2 linked regions of the Variovorax paradoxus genome follow. The protein of the gene in region 2 interacts with the protein of the main gene of each other region in a pairwise test. Links are inferred from orthologs where the notes say so. Each region holds a gene or a part of one and is shown on either strand. Other genes may lie near its edges.

Region 1 (7,066 bases), 680 kb from region 2 along the record:
CCAGCAGATCGCGCAGTGCGAAGAGCTGTTCCCTGGAGGCATCGCACGGCGTGTATTTGCGCTGCGGCGCATAAGGGAACACGGCGCCCGGCCCGAAGACGTGGCAATGCGCGTCCACCGCGCCCGGCGGCGGGATGAAGCGGGGCTTCGACGGCGCCGGGTGAAAACATAGCCAGTCCTTGTCCATTGTGCTGGCGGCCGCGGTGCGTGCTGTTTGCATAGCTGCGTATCTTGCGCAGGATCGCCGCACGCGGCGAGCACGAAAACGCGCTAGCAGCTAGCGCGTTTCGGCATGGCACAAGGCGGACGAATCAAGGCAAAAAAACAGCCCGCACGAGGGCGGGCTGGAAGGTGACCTGCTGGAGGAGGGAGGATCAGAGAGGAATGCAGGCCACAGGGAGAAAGAACCTCTACTATGTGCCCCCAACCTGCTTGCAACCTGACCTGGCGCGCTGTCAGTCCTCGTCTTCCCACTTGCCGATGACAGTGCCGAGTACGGTGAATTCCATGCGTATCGGCTCGTGGTTGGGGTTGAGCGGCAGCAGCCATCGGCGGCCGTCTTCTTCCTTAAAGACCTTGAAGGTGATCTCGTTGCTCGACTCGAGCTTGGCGATGACGCGCTCGCCGTCTTCGGGCGCTGTTCGCAGCGTGTCGACGAAGATGATCGATTCCGCGGGGTAGCTCTTCATGCTGCCGCTCGGGGCAGTCATGCTGTCGCCGCGCACGCGCAGCGCATAGGTATTGCCGGCGCTGTGATGCGCAACGCAGGGAATCCATCGCTCGGCCTCCAGCGGCGCCCGTCCGGGGGTGCTCCAGCAGGCGGCATCCGCCCAAGCGATGAGCGGCACGGTGCCGGGCGTGCCCGGGCTGAACGACGGGATGGGAGGCGGGGTGCGCGTAACCCGGTAGGGGCCCGGCGGTTCGTTGGCATTGTCGCGGGCCGGACGCTGTTGCACCGTGTCCCATGGAGCCGGGCCGTCGCCGGTGTCGAGCCAATTGGGGTCGACGCGATACGCGCGTGCCAAGGCAAGCAGGCCCATCGAGCGGCCGGTGTCGCCGCGCTCGATCTTTGAAATGTTCGACTGCTTGACGCCCGAAGCGGCTTCAGCCTGCTTCTGGGTCATCTTCGCAAATTTGCGTGCTGCCAGTGCACGCGCTGCAATAGTCTCCATGGGCGCACATTTAAGCGCAGGCGAATATTCAACTTGGACTTTAGAATAGTTGAAAGGGAGTATTTGCCATGAAACCACGCAAGTTGGTGCTGGCGCTGAAGGCTGCAAGGCCAACGCAAAAGCAGATCGAAAAACCGGCGGGCGGCGCAAGGCCGTGCCGCCACCGGGCTCACCGCGCGGGCTGAGCCATGCAAAGGCCATCGACACCGGGCCTTCGGCTCGACCGCGCGCTTTGCGCGCTATTGGCGCTGCTGTCTGCCGTAGCGCTGTTCTATGGATTTCGCCTGCGGGACTACGGCCTGGGTGGGCTCGCCGTTTCGGGCCTGGTCACCGCGGGTTATGTCGGCCTTGCGCTGTTCGACGACTGCGCCTTCAGGCGGGCGCATGCGGTTCGGGAGGCGATAAGGCGAGGGTCGAGCTGACGCGCACGCAGTCCTTGATGTGCTGCTCGCCCAAGGCGCGCAGGGCCGCGTAGCCCAGCGCGGCGGAGACGATCTGCCCGGCAATCGGCACGTACTTGGCGGCCTGCTTGGCCGTGAGCTTCACGCCGGCATGCCGGGCAAGCTTGATCAGCAGGTCGCGCGTGACCAGCCGGCCCACCAGCAGGGCCCCGACGGTGGTCGCCGCCTTCTGGATGCGCTCGCGCTGGTGCGGCGCGAGCTTCTCGACCTGCGTGACCGAAAGGCCGAACTCGGCGCTGATTTGCGGCACGAGCCGCGAGAGCAGGGCGGCGTCGGCCGCCCAGTCGACGCCGGGTACCGGAATGGCGCTGGCGGCAGCGGCCATCAGGGCCTTGCGGCCGATCAGCCGGCGGCTGCGATGGACCGCGGCAATGAGCTTTTCGTCACCCCGGGCCAGTTCGATGGCGGACGGCATGGCGCATGTCTCCTTTGCAGGTTCAGGTCAGGCCGCCAGCGCCTCGAGCTGGTCCGAAAGGGCCAGCCAGCGCTCTTCGAGGCGGCCGATTTCTTCGTTGAGGGCTTTCAGCCGCTTGCCTGCTTCGGCAATTTCGGCTGACGGCAGCGGCTGCGCCAGGCGCGCCTCCAGCGCGGTGCGTTCCGTGCCCGCCGCGGCCAGGCGCTCATCGATCTGCGCGATTTCGCGCTTGATCGGCTTGGCCTGGTCGCTGCGTTGCTGGCGGCCCTGGGCGTCCTGCTTGCGCTGCTGCGGGTTCTTGCCGGCGGCCGCGGATTCGCTCTCGATGGACGACGGCGCTGCGGGCGGGGCCGCAGCAGGGGCAGCGGCACTTGCCGCCTCGCGCACGGCCACCTTGGCCTCTTCGCGCAGCCGCTTGGCTTCGTCCAGCAGGTAGCGTTGGTAGTCGTCGAGGTCGCCGTCGAAATCGGTGACCACGCCGCGGCCCACGAGCCAGAATTCGTCGCACACCGAGCGCAGCAGCGCACGGTCGTGGCTCACGAGCATCAGCGTGCCTTCGAACTCGTTCAGGGCCACGGCCAGCGCCTCGCGGGTGGCAAGGTCCAGGTGGTTGGTGGGCTCGTCCAGCAGCAGCAGGTTGGGGCGCTGCCACACCATCATCGCGAGCACCAGGCGCGCTTTTTCGCCGCCGCTCATGGTGCCCACGGGCTGCTTCACCATGTCGCCGCTGAAGTTGAAGCTGCCCAGAAAGCCGCGCAGGGCCTGCTCGCCGGTGGCTTCCTTCACGCTGCTGCCGAGCTCGCGCGCCATGCGCACCATGTGCTCCAGCGGCGTGTCCTGCGGGCGCAGCACGTCGAGTTCCTGCTGCGCGAAGTAGCCGATGTTGAGGCCCTTGCCCTCCGTGACCTGGCCGGCCAGCGCGCCCATCTCGCGCGCAATGGTCTTCACCAGGGTCGACTTGCCCTGGCCGTTGGCACCCAGAATGCCGATGCGCTGGCCCGCCAGCACCGATCGGCTGACGCCGCGCAGAATGGTCTTGGGCTCTTCGCCTTCGATCTCATAGCCGAAGCTCGCGTTGCTGATGGAGAGCATCGGGTTCGGAATGTTGCCGGGCTCCTTGAACTCGAAGGTGAAGTCGGCCTCGGCCAGGAGCGGCGCAACCCTTTCCATGCGCTCCAGTGCCTTGACGCGGCTTTGCGCCTGTTTGGCCTTGCTGGCCTTGGCCTTGAAGCGGTCGATGAACTTCTGCAGGTGGGCGATCTTGTCCTGCTGCTTGCTGAAGGCGACTTGCTGCTGCTCCATCTGCAGCGCGCGCATGTCCTCGAACTTGCTGTAGTTGCCGCCGTAGCGCGTGAGCTGGGCGTTGGCAATGTGCAGGGTCACGTCGGTCACGGCATCGAGAAACTCGCGGTCGTGGCTGATGACGATCATGGTGCCGGCGTACTTCTGCAGCCAGGCTTCGAGCCAGACGAGCGCGTCCAGGTCCAGGTGGTTGGTGGGTTCGTCGAGCAGCAGCAGGTCGCTTGGGCACATGAGCGCGCGGGCCAGCTGCAGGCGCATGCGCCAGCCGCCCGAAAAGCTGTTCACCGGCTCGTCGAGTTCGTGCGACTTGAAGCCGAGGCCAAGAATCAGGGCCTGCGCGCGCGGCACCGCGTCGTGCTCGCCGGCATCGGCCAGGTCGGTGTAGGCGTGGGCCAGTTCCATGCCGATGTCGCCGTCGTCGGGGTTGGCCTCGTAGGCGGCCTCGATGGCGGCCAGCTTCTCGCGCAGCTCGGTCAGGCGGGTGTCGCCGCCCACCACGAATTCGGTCGCCGATTCGTCGGTTTCGGGCATGTTCTGCGCCACCTGGGCCATGCGCCAGTGCCTGGGCACCGAAAAGTCGCCGCCGTCTTCGTGCAGCGTGCCGTTGAGCAATGCAAACAGCGTCGACTTGCCCGCGCCGTTGCGACCCACCAGGCCGACCTTTTCACCGGGGTTGAGGGTGACGGTGGCGCCGTCGAGCAGGACCTTGGCGCTGCGGCGAAGAATGACGTTTTTGAGAGTAATCATGAAATAGGAACCGTAAGGGCGATTATCCCGCCCAGCCCCGGGCGGCCTGGCGCAAAGGGGCATAGGGGCGGACAGCGCCCGGTAAAGGGGCCGCAGCGCAGGCTGCGGAAAGCGGTGGGGGCTCGGCCAGGCGCAGCTAACGCGCGCCGGCACCGGCCAGCAGGGCAGAGCGGGTGACCAGCAAGACCTGGTCCTCGCCGGCCGAGGTTTCGAGCCACACCACTTCGAGCTGCGGAAACGCCGCCTCGAAGTAGTCGCGCTCGTTGCCGATCTCAAGCACCAGCACCGCCTGCTCGCTCATGCGAGAAGGCGCGTCGGTGAACAGCTGGCGCACAAAGTCCATGCCGTCGATGCCGCCGGCCAGCGCAAGCTCGGGCTCGGCGCGGTATTCGGCGGGCAGGGCGGCCATGCTGGCGCTGTTCACGTAGGGCGGGTTGCACAGCACCAGGTCGTAGGGGCCGGCCACATTCTTCAAGCCGTCTGATTCGATCAGGGTCACGCGGGTGTCGAGCTGGTGCCGGGTCACGTTGATGGCGGCCACTTCGAGCGCCTCCACCGACAGGTCGGCGGCATCCACCGTCACATCCGGATAGGTCAGCGCCGCGAGCACGGCCAGGCTGCCGTTGCCGGTGCACAGGTCGAGCACGCGCTGCGTGTGCTCGCCCAGCCAGTAGTCGATGCTGCCGTCTGCAATCAGTTCGGCGATGAAGCTGCGCGGCACGATGGCGCGCTCGTCCACGTAGAAGGGCACGCCCTGCAGCCACGCTTCCTTCGTGAGATAGGCGGCGGGCTTGCGCGTGGCAATGCGCTCTTCGATGAGCGCCTGCACCTTGCCGGCATCGGCCGGGGACACGGGCGTGTCGGCCACCCCGTCCAGGTCATCCAGCGGCAGCTTCAGGCGCCACAGCACAAGCCAGGCGGCTTCGTCAAAGGCGTTGGCGGTGCCGTGGCCGAAGGCGACGCCGGCTTCTTCGAGCCGCCTTGCGCCGGCCTCGATCAGTTCGATGACGGTGCTCATTGAGCCAGCGACGCTTCGAGCCGCTCCAGCGTGCGCTTGTAGATGTTCTTCAGCGTCTCGATTTCGGCCACATCGATGTGCTCATCGATCTTGTGGATGCTGGCGTTGACCGGACCAAGCTCGACCACCTGCTTGCAGATATTGGCGATGAAGCGGGCATCGCTGGTGCCGCCGCTGGTCGACAGCTCCGTCTGGATGCCGGTTTCATCGGCAATAGCCGCTTGCACCGACGCCACCAGTTCGCCGGGCGTGGTGAGAAACGGCAGGCCGCCCACGGTCCACGCAAGCGTGTAGTCGATGCCATGGGCATCGAGCACCGCATGCACGCGCTTCTGCAGCGATTCGGGTGTCGACTCGGTCGAAAAGCGGAAGTTGAAATCGATGACCGCGCTGCCCGGAATCACGTTGCTCGCGCCGGTGCCCGAGTGGAAATTGCTGATCTGCCAGCTGGTGGGCTGGAAGTACGCATTGCCCGCGTCCCAGCCCGCGGCCGCGTTGATGGCCACCAGTTCGGCCAGCGCAGGCGCAAAGGCGTGAACCGGGTTTTTTGCCAGGTGCGGATACGCGATGTGCCCCTGCACGCCGTTCACGGTGAGCTTGCCGCTCATGGTGCCGCGGCGGCCGTTCTTGATCATGTCGCCGCAGCGCTGGACGGCGGTGGGCTCGCCGACGATGCAGTAGTCGATGGTTTCGCCGCGCGCGGCCAGGGCGTTGCACACGACGACGGTACCGTCGACGCCGGGGCCTTCTTCATCGCTGGTGAGCAGCAGCGCGAGCGTGAGCTTGGGGTCGGGCGTGGCCTTGAGGAACTCTTCGATCGATACCACGAAGGCGGCAACCGAGGTCTTCATGTCGCAGGCGCCGCGGCCGTAGAGCTTGCCGCCGCGGTGCGTGGGCGTAAAGGGGTGGCTGGTCCATTGCTCGAGCGGGCCGGTGGGCACCACGTCGGTGTGGCCGGCGAACACCAGCGTCTTTGTTGCCGCAGCCCCGGCGGGCCGGCGCACCGCCCACAGGTTGGTCACGCGAAAGTCGGCCGGGCCGCTCTCGATGGTTTCAAGCGTGAAGCCCAGCGGCGCCAGCCGCTCGCCGATGATCTGTTGGCAGCCCGCATCCTCGGGAGTGACGGAGGGGCGCGAGATGAGTTGTTCGGCGAGCTGGAGCGTGCGGGACATCGGAAAAAAGCCAGGGGGCTGGGTCGGTCAGAACTTCACGTCCAGCGTGATGTCTGTAAAGGTGGGTTCGTCGACCTGATCCGTCAGGTGGCGGTCTTCGGTCTTGGGCTTGGGTGCGGCGCGGTTTTGCAGGCGCCACATCAGGTTGGTGGGCGAGTCGGACTGGGCCAGGCCTTCTTCGCGCGTCACGCGCTCTTCGGTGATGAGGCGGGCAATGTCTTCTTCGAAGGTTTGCGAGCCTTCGGCCATCGACTGCTCCATGGCCTCCTTGACCGCGGAGAAGTCGCCTTTTTCGATCAGCTCGGCCACCAGGGCCGTGTTGAGCATGACTTCGAGCGCGGGCACGCGGCCACCGGTGGGCGTGCGCAGCAGGCGCTGCGACACGATGGCGCGCAGGGCCGAACCCAGGTCGCCCAGCAGCGTGGGCCGCACCTCGACCGGGAAGAAGCTCAGGATGCGGTTGAGCGCACGGTAGCTGTTGTTGGCATGCAGCGTGGCCACGCACAGGTGGCCCGACTGCGCATAGGCAATGGCCGCCGTCATGGTTTCGCGGTCTCGGATTTCGCCGATCTGGATCACGTCGGGCGCTTGGCGCAGCGCGTTCTTGAGCGCAACCTGCAGCGACTCGGTGTCGCTGCCCACGTCGCGCTGGTTCACCAGCGACTTCTTGTTGGTGTAGGTGAACTCGATGGGTTCTTCCACCGTGAGGATGTGGCCCGTGGCGTGCTCGTTGCGGTAGTCGAGCATGGAGGCCAGCGTGGTGGTCTTGCCCGCGCCGG
Region 2 (7,571 bases):
GCGGGATCGCTCTGGAACCCGCGCACCGCGAGTTCCGCCTCGTAGGCCTCTTTGACGCTGGTCAATGGATCAGAAGTTCAGCGTGCGCTTGTCCACGGCAAGTGCCGCTTCCTTCGTGGCTTCCGACAGCGACGGGTGCGCGTGGCAGATGCGTGCGATGTCTTCGGCGCTCGCCTTGAACTCCATGGCCACCACGGCTTCGGAGATCAGTTCGCTGGCTTGAGGACCCACGATGTGCACGCCGAGGATCTCGTCGGTTGCGGCATCGGCCAGGAACTTGACCATGCCCGTGGTGTCGCCCAGCGCGCGTGCGCGGCCATTTGCCAGGAACGGGAAGGTACCGGCCTTGTAGGCGCGGCCCGCGGCCTTGAGCTGCTGCTCGGTCTGGCCGACCCACGCGATCTCGGGACTGGTGTAGATGACCCACGGAACCGTGTTGAAGTTGACATGGCCATGCTGGCCCGCAATGCGCTCAGCAACCGCAACGCCCTCTTCCTCGGCCTTGTGCGCGAGCATCGGACCGCGAACCACGTCGCCGATGGCCCACACGTTGGGCAGGCTGGTCTTGCAATCGTCGTCCACGGCAATGGCACCGCGCTCGTCCAGCTTCAGGCCCACGGCTTCGGCGTTCAGGCCAATGGTGTTGGGCACGCGGCCGATCGAGACGATCAGCTTGTCGACCTCGAGCGTCTGGGCTTCGCCCTTGGCATTGGTCCAGGCAACGCTCACGCCCTTCTTCGACGACTTGATCTCGCCGACCTTGACGCCGAGTTCGATCTTGAGCTTCTGCTTGTCGAAGGCCTTCTTGGCTTCCTTGGCGATCTGCTCGTCCACCGCGCCGAGGAAGGTCGGCAGGGCTTCGAGCACCGTGACTTCGGCACCGAGGCGGCGCCACACAGAGCCCATTTCGAGGCCGATGACGCCGGAGCCGATCAGGCCCAGCTTCTTCGGCACCGCGCCGATGCGCAGCGCGCCGTCGTTCGAGAGAATGTTCTCTTCATCGAAAGGCGTGCCGGGCAATGCGCGGGCGTTGGAGCCCGTGGCCACGATGATGTGCTTGCCGCTGATCGATTCTTCGGCGGCGCCCGCCACCTTGATTTCATAGCCGGTTTCGTCGGTTTTCACGAACGAGCCGCGGCCATGGAAGAAGCTGATCTTGTTCTTCTTGAACAGGTACAGGATGCCGTCGTTGTTCTGCTTCACGACCTGGTCCTTGCGGGCCAGCATCTTGTCGATGTCGAGGCCCAGGCCCTCGACCTTGATGCCGTGGTCCGCAAAGTGGTGGCCGGCCTGCTCGAAGTGCTCCGACGATTGCAGCAGCGCCTTCGACGGAATGCAGCCGACGTTGGTGCAGGTGCCGCCCGGTGCCGGGCCGCCCTTGCCGTTCTTCCACTCGTCGATACACGCGACGTTGAAGCCGAGTTGCGCCGCGCGAATGGCGGCGATGTAGCCGCCGGGGCCACCGCCGATGACGATGACGTCGAATTGTTTGTTTGCCATCTGATCAGTCTCCTCAGATGTCGAACAAGAGGCGCGACGGATCTTCCAGCGCTTCCTTCATGGCGACCAGGCCCAGCACGGCTTCGCGGCCGTCGATGATGCGGTGGTCGTAGCTCATGGCAAGGTAGTTCATCGGGCGGATGACGATCTGGCCGTTCTCGACCACGGCGCGGTCCTTGGTGGCGTGCACGCCGAGGATCGCGGACTGGGGCGGATTGATGATCGGGGTCGAAAGCATCGAGCCGAAGGTGCCGCCGTTCGAAATGGAGAACGTGCCGCCGGTCATCTCTTCGATGCCGAGCTTGCCGTCTTGCGCCTTCTTGCCGTATTCGGCAATCTTCTTCTCGATGTCGGCAAAGCTCATCTGGTCGGCGTTGCGCAGGATGGGCACCACCAGGCCGCGCGGCGAACCGACGGCAATACCGATGTCGAAGTAGCCGTGGTACAGGATGTCGTTGCCGTCGACCGACGCGTTGATCACCGGGTACTTCTTCAGCGCATGCACCGCGGCCTTCACGAAGAAGCTCATGAAGCCGAGCTTCACGCCGTGTTCCTTGGTGAAGCTGTCCTGGAAGCGCTTGCGCAGTTCCATGACGGGCGCCATGTTCACTTCGTTGAACGTCGTGAGGATGGCGTTGGTCGATTGCGATTGCAGCAGGCGCTCGGCAATGCGGGCGCGCAGGCGGCTCATTGGCACGCGCTGCTCGGGGCGTTCACCCAGGTCGGCCGCGCTGCTGGGTGCGGAAACCTGCGGCAGCGCCGGCTTGGCGGCCGGTGCGGCCACGGTGGCGGCGGGCTTGGCGCCCGAAGCCACGGCGCCGAGCACGTCGCCCTTGGTGACGCGGCCGTCCTTGCCGGTGCCGGCCACGTCGCTGGTCTTCAGGTTGTTGTCGGCCAGCAGCTTGGCGGCGGCGGGCATCGCCACGTCGGACTTCGAACCGCCGGCGGCTGCGGCAGCGGCCGCGGGGGCCGGTGCAGCGGCGGGAGCCGGAGCGGCAGCGGGCGCTGCCGCAGGTGCGGCGGCCGCACCCTTGCCTTCGGTGTCGATCTTGGCGATCAGCTGATCGGCCACCACGGTGGCGCCATCGGGCTGCACGATTTCAGCCAGCACCCCGGCCGAGGGCGCGGGCACTTCGAGCACGACCTTGTCGGTCTCGATCTCGATCAGGATTTCATCGATGGCGACGGCTTCGCCGGCCTTCTTATTCCAGGTGAGCATGGTGGCCTCGGCCACGGATTCGGAAAGCTGGGGGACTTTGACTTCTACGATAGACATTTGGAGTGAGCTCCGTTTTGTTCTTGAGGGTGTTCGTGTGAAAAGAGGCTTTTGATTACTTGGTCAGCACGAAGCCCTTGAGCTTGCCAAATGCGCCATCGACGAGCGCCTTCTGCTGTTCCTGGTGCAGGTGCGAGTAGCCCACCGCCGGCGACGCCGAAGCGGCACGGCCGGAGTAGCCGAGCTTCTGGCCTTCCTGCATGTTTTCGTGGATGTAGTGCTGCACGAAGAACCAGGCGCCCTGGTTCTGCGGCTCGTCCTGGCACCAGACCACGTCGACGAGATTCGGGTACTTCTTGATCTCGGCGGCAAAAGCCTTGTGCGGGAACGGGTAGAGCTGCTCGACGCGGATGATGGCCACGTCCTCGTTGCCCTGCTCTTCGCGCTTCTTGAACAGGTCGTAGTAGACCTTGCCCGAGCAGGCGATCAGGCGCTTGACCTTCTCCGCCTTCAGGCCCTTGGTGTCCGGAATGACCGTCTGGAAGCTGCCCTTGGTGAACTCGGACAGCGGCGACGTTGCGTCCTTGTTGCGCAGCAGCGACTTGGGCGTGAGGATGATGAGCGGCTTGCGCAGGTTGCGCACCATCTGGCGGCGCAGCACGTGGAAGATCTGGCTGGCCGTGGTCGGCTGCACCACTTGCATGTTGGTGTCCGCGCTCAGCTGCATGAAACGCTCCAGGCGTGCCGAGCTGTGCTCCGGGCCCTGGCCTTCGTAGCCGTGCGGCAGCATCATGGTCAGGCCGTTGACGCGGCCCCACTTCACTTCGCCCGAGGCAATGAACTGGTCGATCACCACTTGCGCGCCGTTCACGAAGTCGCCGAACTGGGCTTCCCAGATGACCAGCGTATTCGGATCGTTCGAGGCGTAGCCGTATTCGAACGCGAGCACGGCTTCTTCCGAAAGGATGGAATCGATGACGACGAACGGTGCCTGGTTTTCAGCCACGTTCTGCAGCGGCGTGTAGGTGCCAACGTCGAACTTTTCGCGGTTCTGATCGTGCAGCACGGCGTGGCGGTGCGTGAAGGTGCCACGGCCCGAGTCCTCGCCCGAGAGGCGAACCGGGTAGCCGCTGGCCACCAGAGAGGCGAAAGCCATGTGCTCGCCCATGCCCCAGTCGACGTTCACGTCACCGCGGCCCATGGCGGCGCGGTCGTCCAGCACCTTCTTCACGAGCGGGTGCACCGTGAAGCCGGCCGGCACCGTGGTGATCTTCTCGGCCAGGCGCTTCCACTCGCTCGACGGAATGGCCGTGTCGCCGGCGTCGGTCCACTTCTTGTTGAGATAGGGGCTCCAGTCGACCGCGTACTTGCTCTTGAAGTTGGTGAGCACCGGGTCGATGGTGTTCTTGCCTTCGTCGAAGGCCGCGCGCTGCGCCTTGACCATGTCGTCGCCGAGCGTGTCACCCAGGCCCTGAGCGGCCAGCTTGTCGGCGTACAGCTTGCGCGTGCCGGGGTGCTGGGCGATCTTCTTGTACATGAGCGGCTGGGTGAGCGAGGGGGTGTCCTGCTCGTTGTGGCCCAGCTTGCGGAAGCAGACGATGTCCACGACCACGTCCTTCTGGAACTCCATGCGGAACTCGAGGGCGAGCTGGGTTGCCAGCACCACGGCTTCCGGGTCGTCGCCGTTCACGTGCAGCACCGGCGCCTCGATCATCTTGACGATGTCCGAGCAGTACAGCGTCGAGCGGCTGTCGCGCGGGTCGCTGGTGGTGAAGCCGATCTGGTTGTTGATGACGATGTGAACCGTGCCGCCTGTGAAGTAGCCGCGCGTTTCGGCCAGCGCCAGCGTTTCCATCACCACGCCCTGGCCTGCGAAGGCGGCGTCGCCGTGCACGAGCACGGGCAGCACCTGCTTGCCTTGCGGGTCGGCGCGGCGGTCCATGCGCGAACGCACGGAGCCCTCGACCACGGGGTTCACGATTTCGAGGTGCGAGGGGTTGAACGCAAGGCTCAGGTGCACCGGGCCGCCAGGGGTGGTCACGTCGGAGCTGAAGCCCTGGTGGTACTTGACGTCGCCGCTCGGCAGGTCTTCAGGAGCGGTATGGTCGAACTCGGCGAACAGGTCGGCCGGCAGCTTGCCCAGCGAATTGACCAGCACGTTCAGGCGGCCGCGGTGGGCCATGCCGATCACGATTTCCTGCACGCCCTTGATGCCCGCCTGGTTGATGAGCTCGTCCATCGAGACGATGAAGCTCTCGCCGCCTTCGAGCGAAAAGCGCTTCTGGCCGACGTACTTGGTGTGAAGAAAGCGCTCGAGGCCTTCGGCCGCGGTCAGGCGGTTCAGCACGTGCTTCTTCTGCTCGGCCGTCAGCTTGGGGTTGGTGCGGGCGCTTTCGAGCTTTTGCTGCCACCAGCGCTTGTGGTTCTGGTCGGTGGTGTACATGTACTCGGCGCCCATGGTGCCGCAGTACGTTTCGCGCAGGGCATTGAGCAGGTCGCGCAGCGACATGGTCTCTTTGCCGAAGAAGGTATTGCTGGTGTTGAACACCGTCTCGAGGTCGGCGTCGGTGAAGCCGTAGAACGAGGGCTCGAGTTCCGGAATGGCCGGGCGCTCGGCGCGCTTGAGCGGGTCGAGGTCGGCCCAGCGGGCGCCGACGTTGCGGTAGGCGGCAATCAGCTGCTGGACAGCGGTGCGCTTGCGGCCGAGCTCGGAGTCTGCGCCGCTGGCCTGGACCACGCGGGTGGTGCCCTGCTTGGCACGTTCGGCAAAGGCGTTGATGACCGGCTGGTGCGGCACGTCGCGCGCATTGGTGCCGTCGACGGCGGGGACATTCTGCAGCGCATCGAAATACGAGCGCCAGTTGTCAGGCACGCTACCGGGGTTGGCAAGGTAGTTTTCGTACATCTCCTCGACATAGGGCGCGTTGCCGCCGAAGAGGTAGGTGTTGCCTTGATAGGCGGTGTACGCCGATGGCGTAGAAGAATCGCTCATATTCCGCTGACCTTCGCTTCCCTGAAGGAAGCACTAGCTGGTTAAGAAACCTTCCGCGACACGGCTGAACCGGTTGGCGGATGCGACTGTGGCTGGGGAAGGGCCTGAGTACCCTGGCATTGTGCCACGTCAGACATATGACGGCTCGGCGCAACTTCGCAAGATAGCCCTTGCTCATTCAGTCAGAAGAAAGTAGCTGTTTGATCTGCTGCAGCGTGGCGGGGTCGTCGATGGTGGTCAGGTCGCCGGGGTCGCGCTGCTCGCACACGGCCTGGATGGCGCGCCGCAGCAGCTTGCCGCTGCGGGTCTTGGGCAGCCCGTTCACAAAGCGCACGCGAGCCGGCCGTGCCAGGGCGCCGAGCTGGTCGGCCACCACTTTCATGATTTCGCCCTCCAGCTTCAGCGCTGCATCGGCATTGGTAGCCGCCCCGCCGTCCCTGGGCACGACAAAGGCCATGGCCACCTGCCCCTTGAGCGCGTCGGCCACGCCGACCACCGCCACCTCGGCCACACCTGCATGGCCCGAGATGCTCTCCTCGATCTCGCGCGTGCCGAGGCGGTGGCCGGCCACGTTGATCACGTCGTCGGTGCGGCCGAGGATGTAGAAGTAGCCGTCTTCGTCGCGAATGCCCCAGTCGAAGGTCGAATAGACCATCTTGCCGGGTATGGATTTCCAATAGGTGTCGACGAAGCGCTTGTCGTCTTTCCACACCGTTTGCATGAAGCCCGGCGGCGTGGGGCCTTCGATCACGACCACGCCCTTCTCGTTGGCGCCGGTCAGCTCCTCGCCGGTGGACTCGTGCAGGATCTTCACGCGAAAGCCGTACATCGGCACGCCGGGGCTGCCGAACTTGCTGGGCTTTTGCTCGACCCCGTTGGCAATGGTGATGATCGGCCAGCCCGATTCGGTCTGCCAGTAGTTGTCGATGATCGGCACGCCCAGCCCGTCGGCGATCCACCGCGCGGTGGGCTCGTCGAGCGGTTCGCCCGCCAGGAACAGCGCGCGCAGGCTCGACAGGTCGTACTTCTTCAGCAGCGCCGGGTCTTGCTTCTTGAGCACGCGCACCGCGGTGGGCGCGCTGAACATTACGGTGACCTTGTACTTTTCGACCAGGCGCCACCAGATGCCGCCGTCGGGCTGCTTGTCGATGCCCTGCGTGGGGAGTCCCTCGTACATGAGGGTGGCCATGCCGCCGATCAGCGGTCCATAGACGATGTAGCTGTGGCCCACCACCCACCCGATATCGCTGGTCGAAAAATAGGTTTCGCCCGGCCGTCCGTCGAAGATGTGCTTCATGCTGGCGGCCAGCGCCACCGCATAGCCGCCGACATCGCGCTGCACGCCCTTCGGCTTGCCCGTGGTGCCGCTCGTGTAGATGGTGTAGCTGATGTCGGTGGCAGCCAGCCAGGTGCACGGGATCTCGGTGTCGCCGTGCTTCAGGTTCAGCTCGGCAGCCAGATGGTCGCGGCCGGCGGTCAGCGCCATGGGAGCCAGGCCGCGATCGGTCAACAGCACGGCCGACGGCTTGTGCTTCGAAATCCGGATGGCCTCGTCCAGCAGCGGCTTGTACGCAATGACCTTGCCGCCGCGCGAGCCCGCATCGGCGCTCACCACCACCTTGGGTTCTGCGTCCTCGATGCGCGCCGCCAGCGAGCCGCTCGCAAAACCGCCGAAAACCACGCAGTGGATCGCACCGATCCGTGCGCAGGCCAGCATGGCGAATGCGGCCTCCGGAATCATCGGCATATAGATGAGCACGCGGTCGCCCTTGCCCACCCCGAGCGCGACCAGGCTGGCCGCGGTGCGCTGCACTTCGGCATGCAGCTCGCGGAAGCTGTAGGTTCTTTCGGTGCCGGTTTCGG

Evidence for each region. The genes of interacting proteins can lie anywhere in the genome.
Region 1: the proteins of GOQ09_RS11460 (region 2) and GOQ09_RS14415 interact in binary tests that used the Escherichia coli proteins (3 or more experiments, as listed by UniProt). The link is inferred for Variovorax paradoxus from one-to-one orthologs.

What each region holds. Positions count from the first base shown.
Region 1 is NZ_CP046622.1:3,117,673-3,124,738, reverse strand. Bases 1,587-4,500 are described here. They hold GOQ09_RS14415 (ABC-F family ATP-binding cassette domain-containing protein), read right to left. Parts: upstream 4,098-4,500; coding sequence 2,076-4,097; downstream 1,587-2,075. Other genes in these bases: prmB (50S ribosomal protein L3 N(5)-glutamine methyltransferase), read right to left, coding at 4,234-4,500; GOQ09_RS14420 (hypothetical protein), read right to left, coding at 1,587-2,048. Also shown: GOQ09_RS14430 (amidohydrolase family protein), read right to left, coding at 1-187; GOQ09_RS14425 (helix-turn-helix domain-containing protein), read right to left, coding at 456-1,172; more of GOQ09_RS14420, read right to left, coding at 1,545-1,586; more of prmB, read right to left, coding at 4,501-5,115; dapE (succinyl-diaminopimelate desuccinylase), read right to left, coding at 5,112-6,287; GOQ09_RS14400 (PilT/PilU family type 4a pilus ATPase), read right to left, coding at 6,315-7,066. UniProt on the Escherichia coli protein: Genetic data indicate it may be involved in ribosome assembly or function.
Region 2 is NZ_CP046622.1:2,433,898-2,441,468, reverse strand. What follows is about bases 2,632-6,050. They hold GOQ09_RS11460 (2-oxoglutarate dehydrogenase E1 component), read right to left. Parts: upstream 5,709-6,050; coding sequence 2,832-5,708; downstream 2,632-2,831. Other genes in these bases: GOQ09_RS11455 (propionate--CoA ligase), read right to left, coding at 5,887-6,050; odhB (2-oxoglutarate dehydrogenase complex dihydrolipoyllysine-residue succinyltransferase), read right to left, coding at 2,632-2,776. In the rest of the region: cell division protein ZapE, read right to left, coding at 1-65; lpdA (dihydrolipoyl dehydrogenase), read right to left, coding at 70-1,500; more of odhB, read right to left, coding at 1,514-2,631; more of GOQ09_RS11455, read right to left, coding at 6,051-7,571. UniProt on the Escherichia coli protein: E1 component of the 2-oxoglutarate dehydrogenase (OGDH) complex which catalyzes the decarboxylation of 2-oxoglutarate, the first step in the conversion of 2-oxoglutarate to succinyl-CoA and CO(2).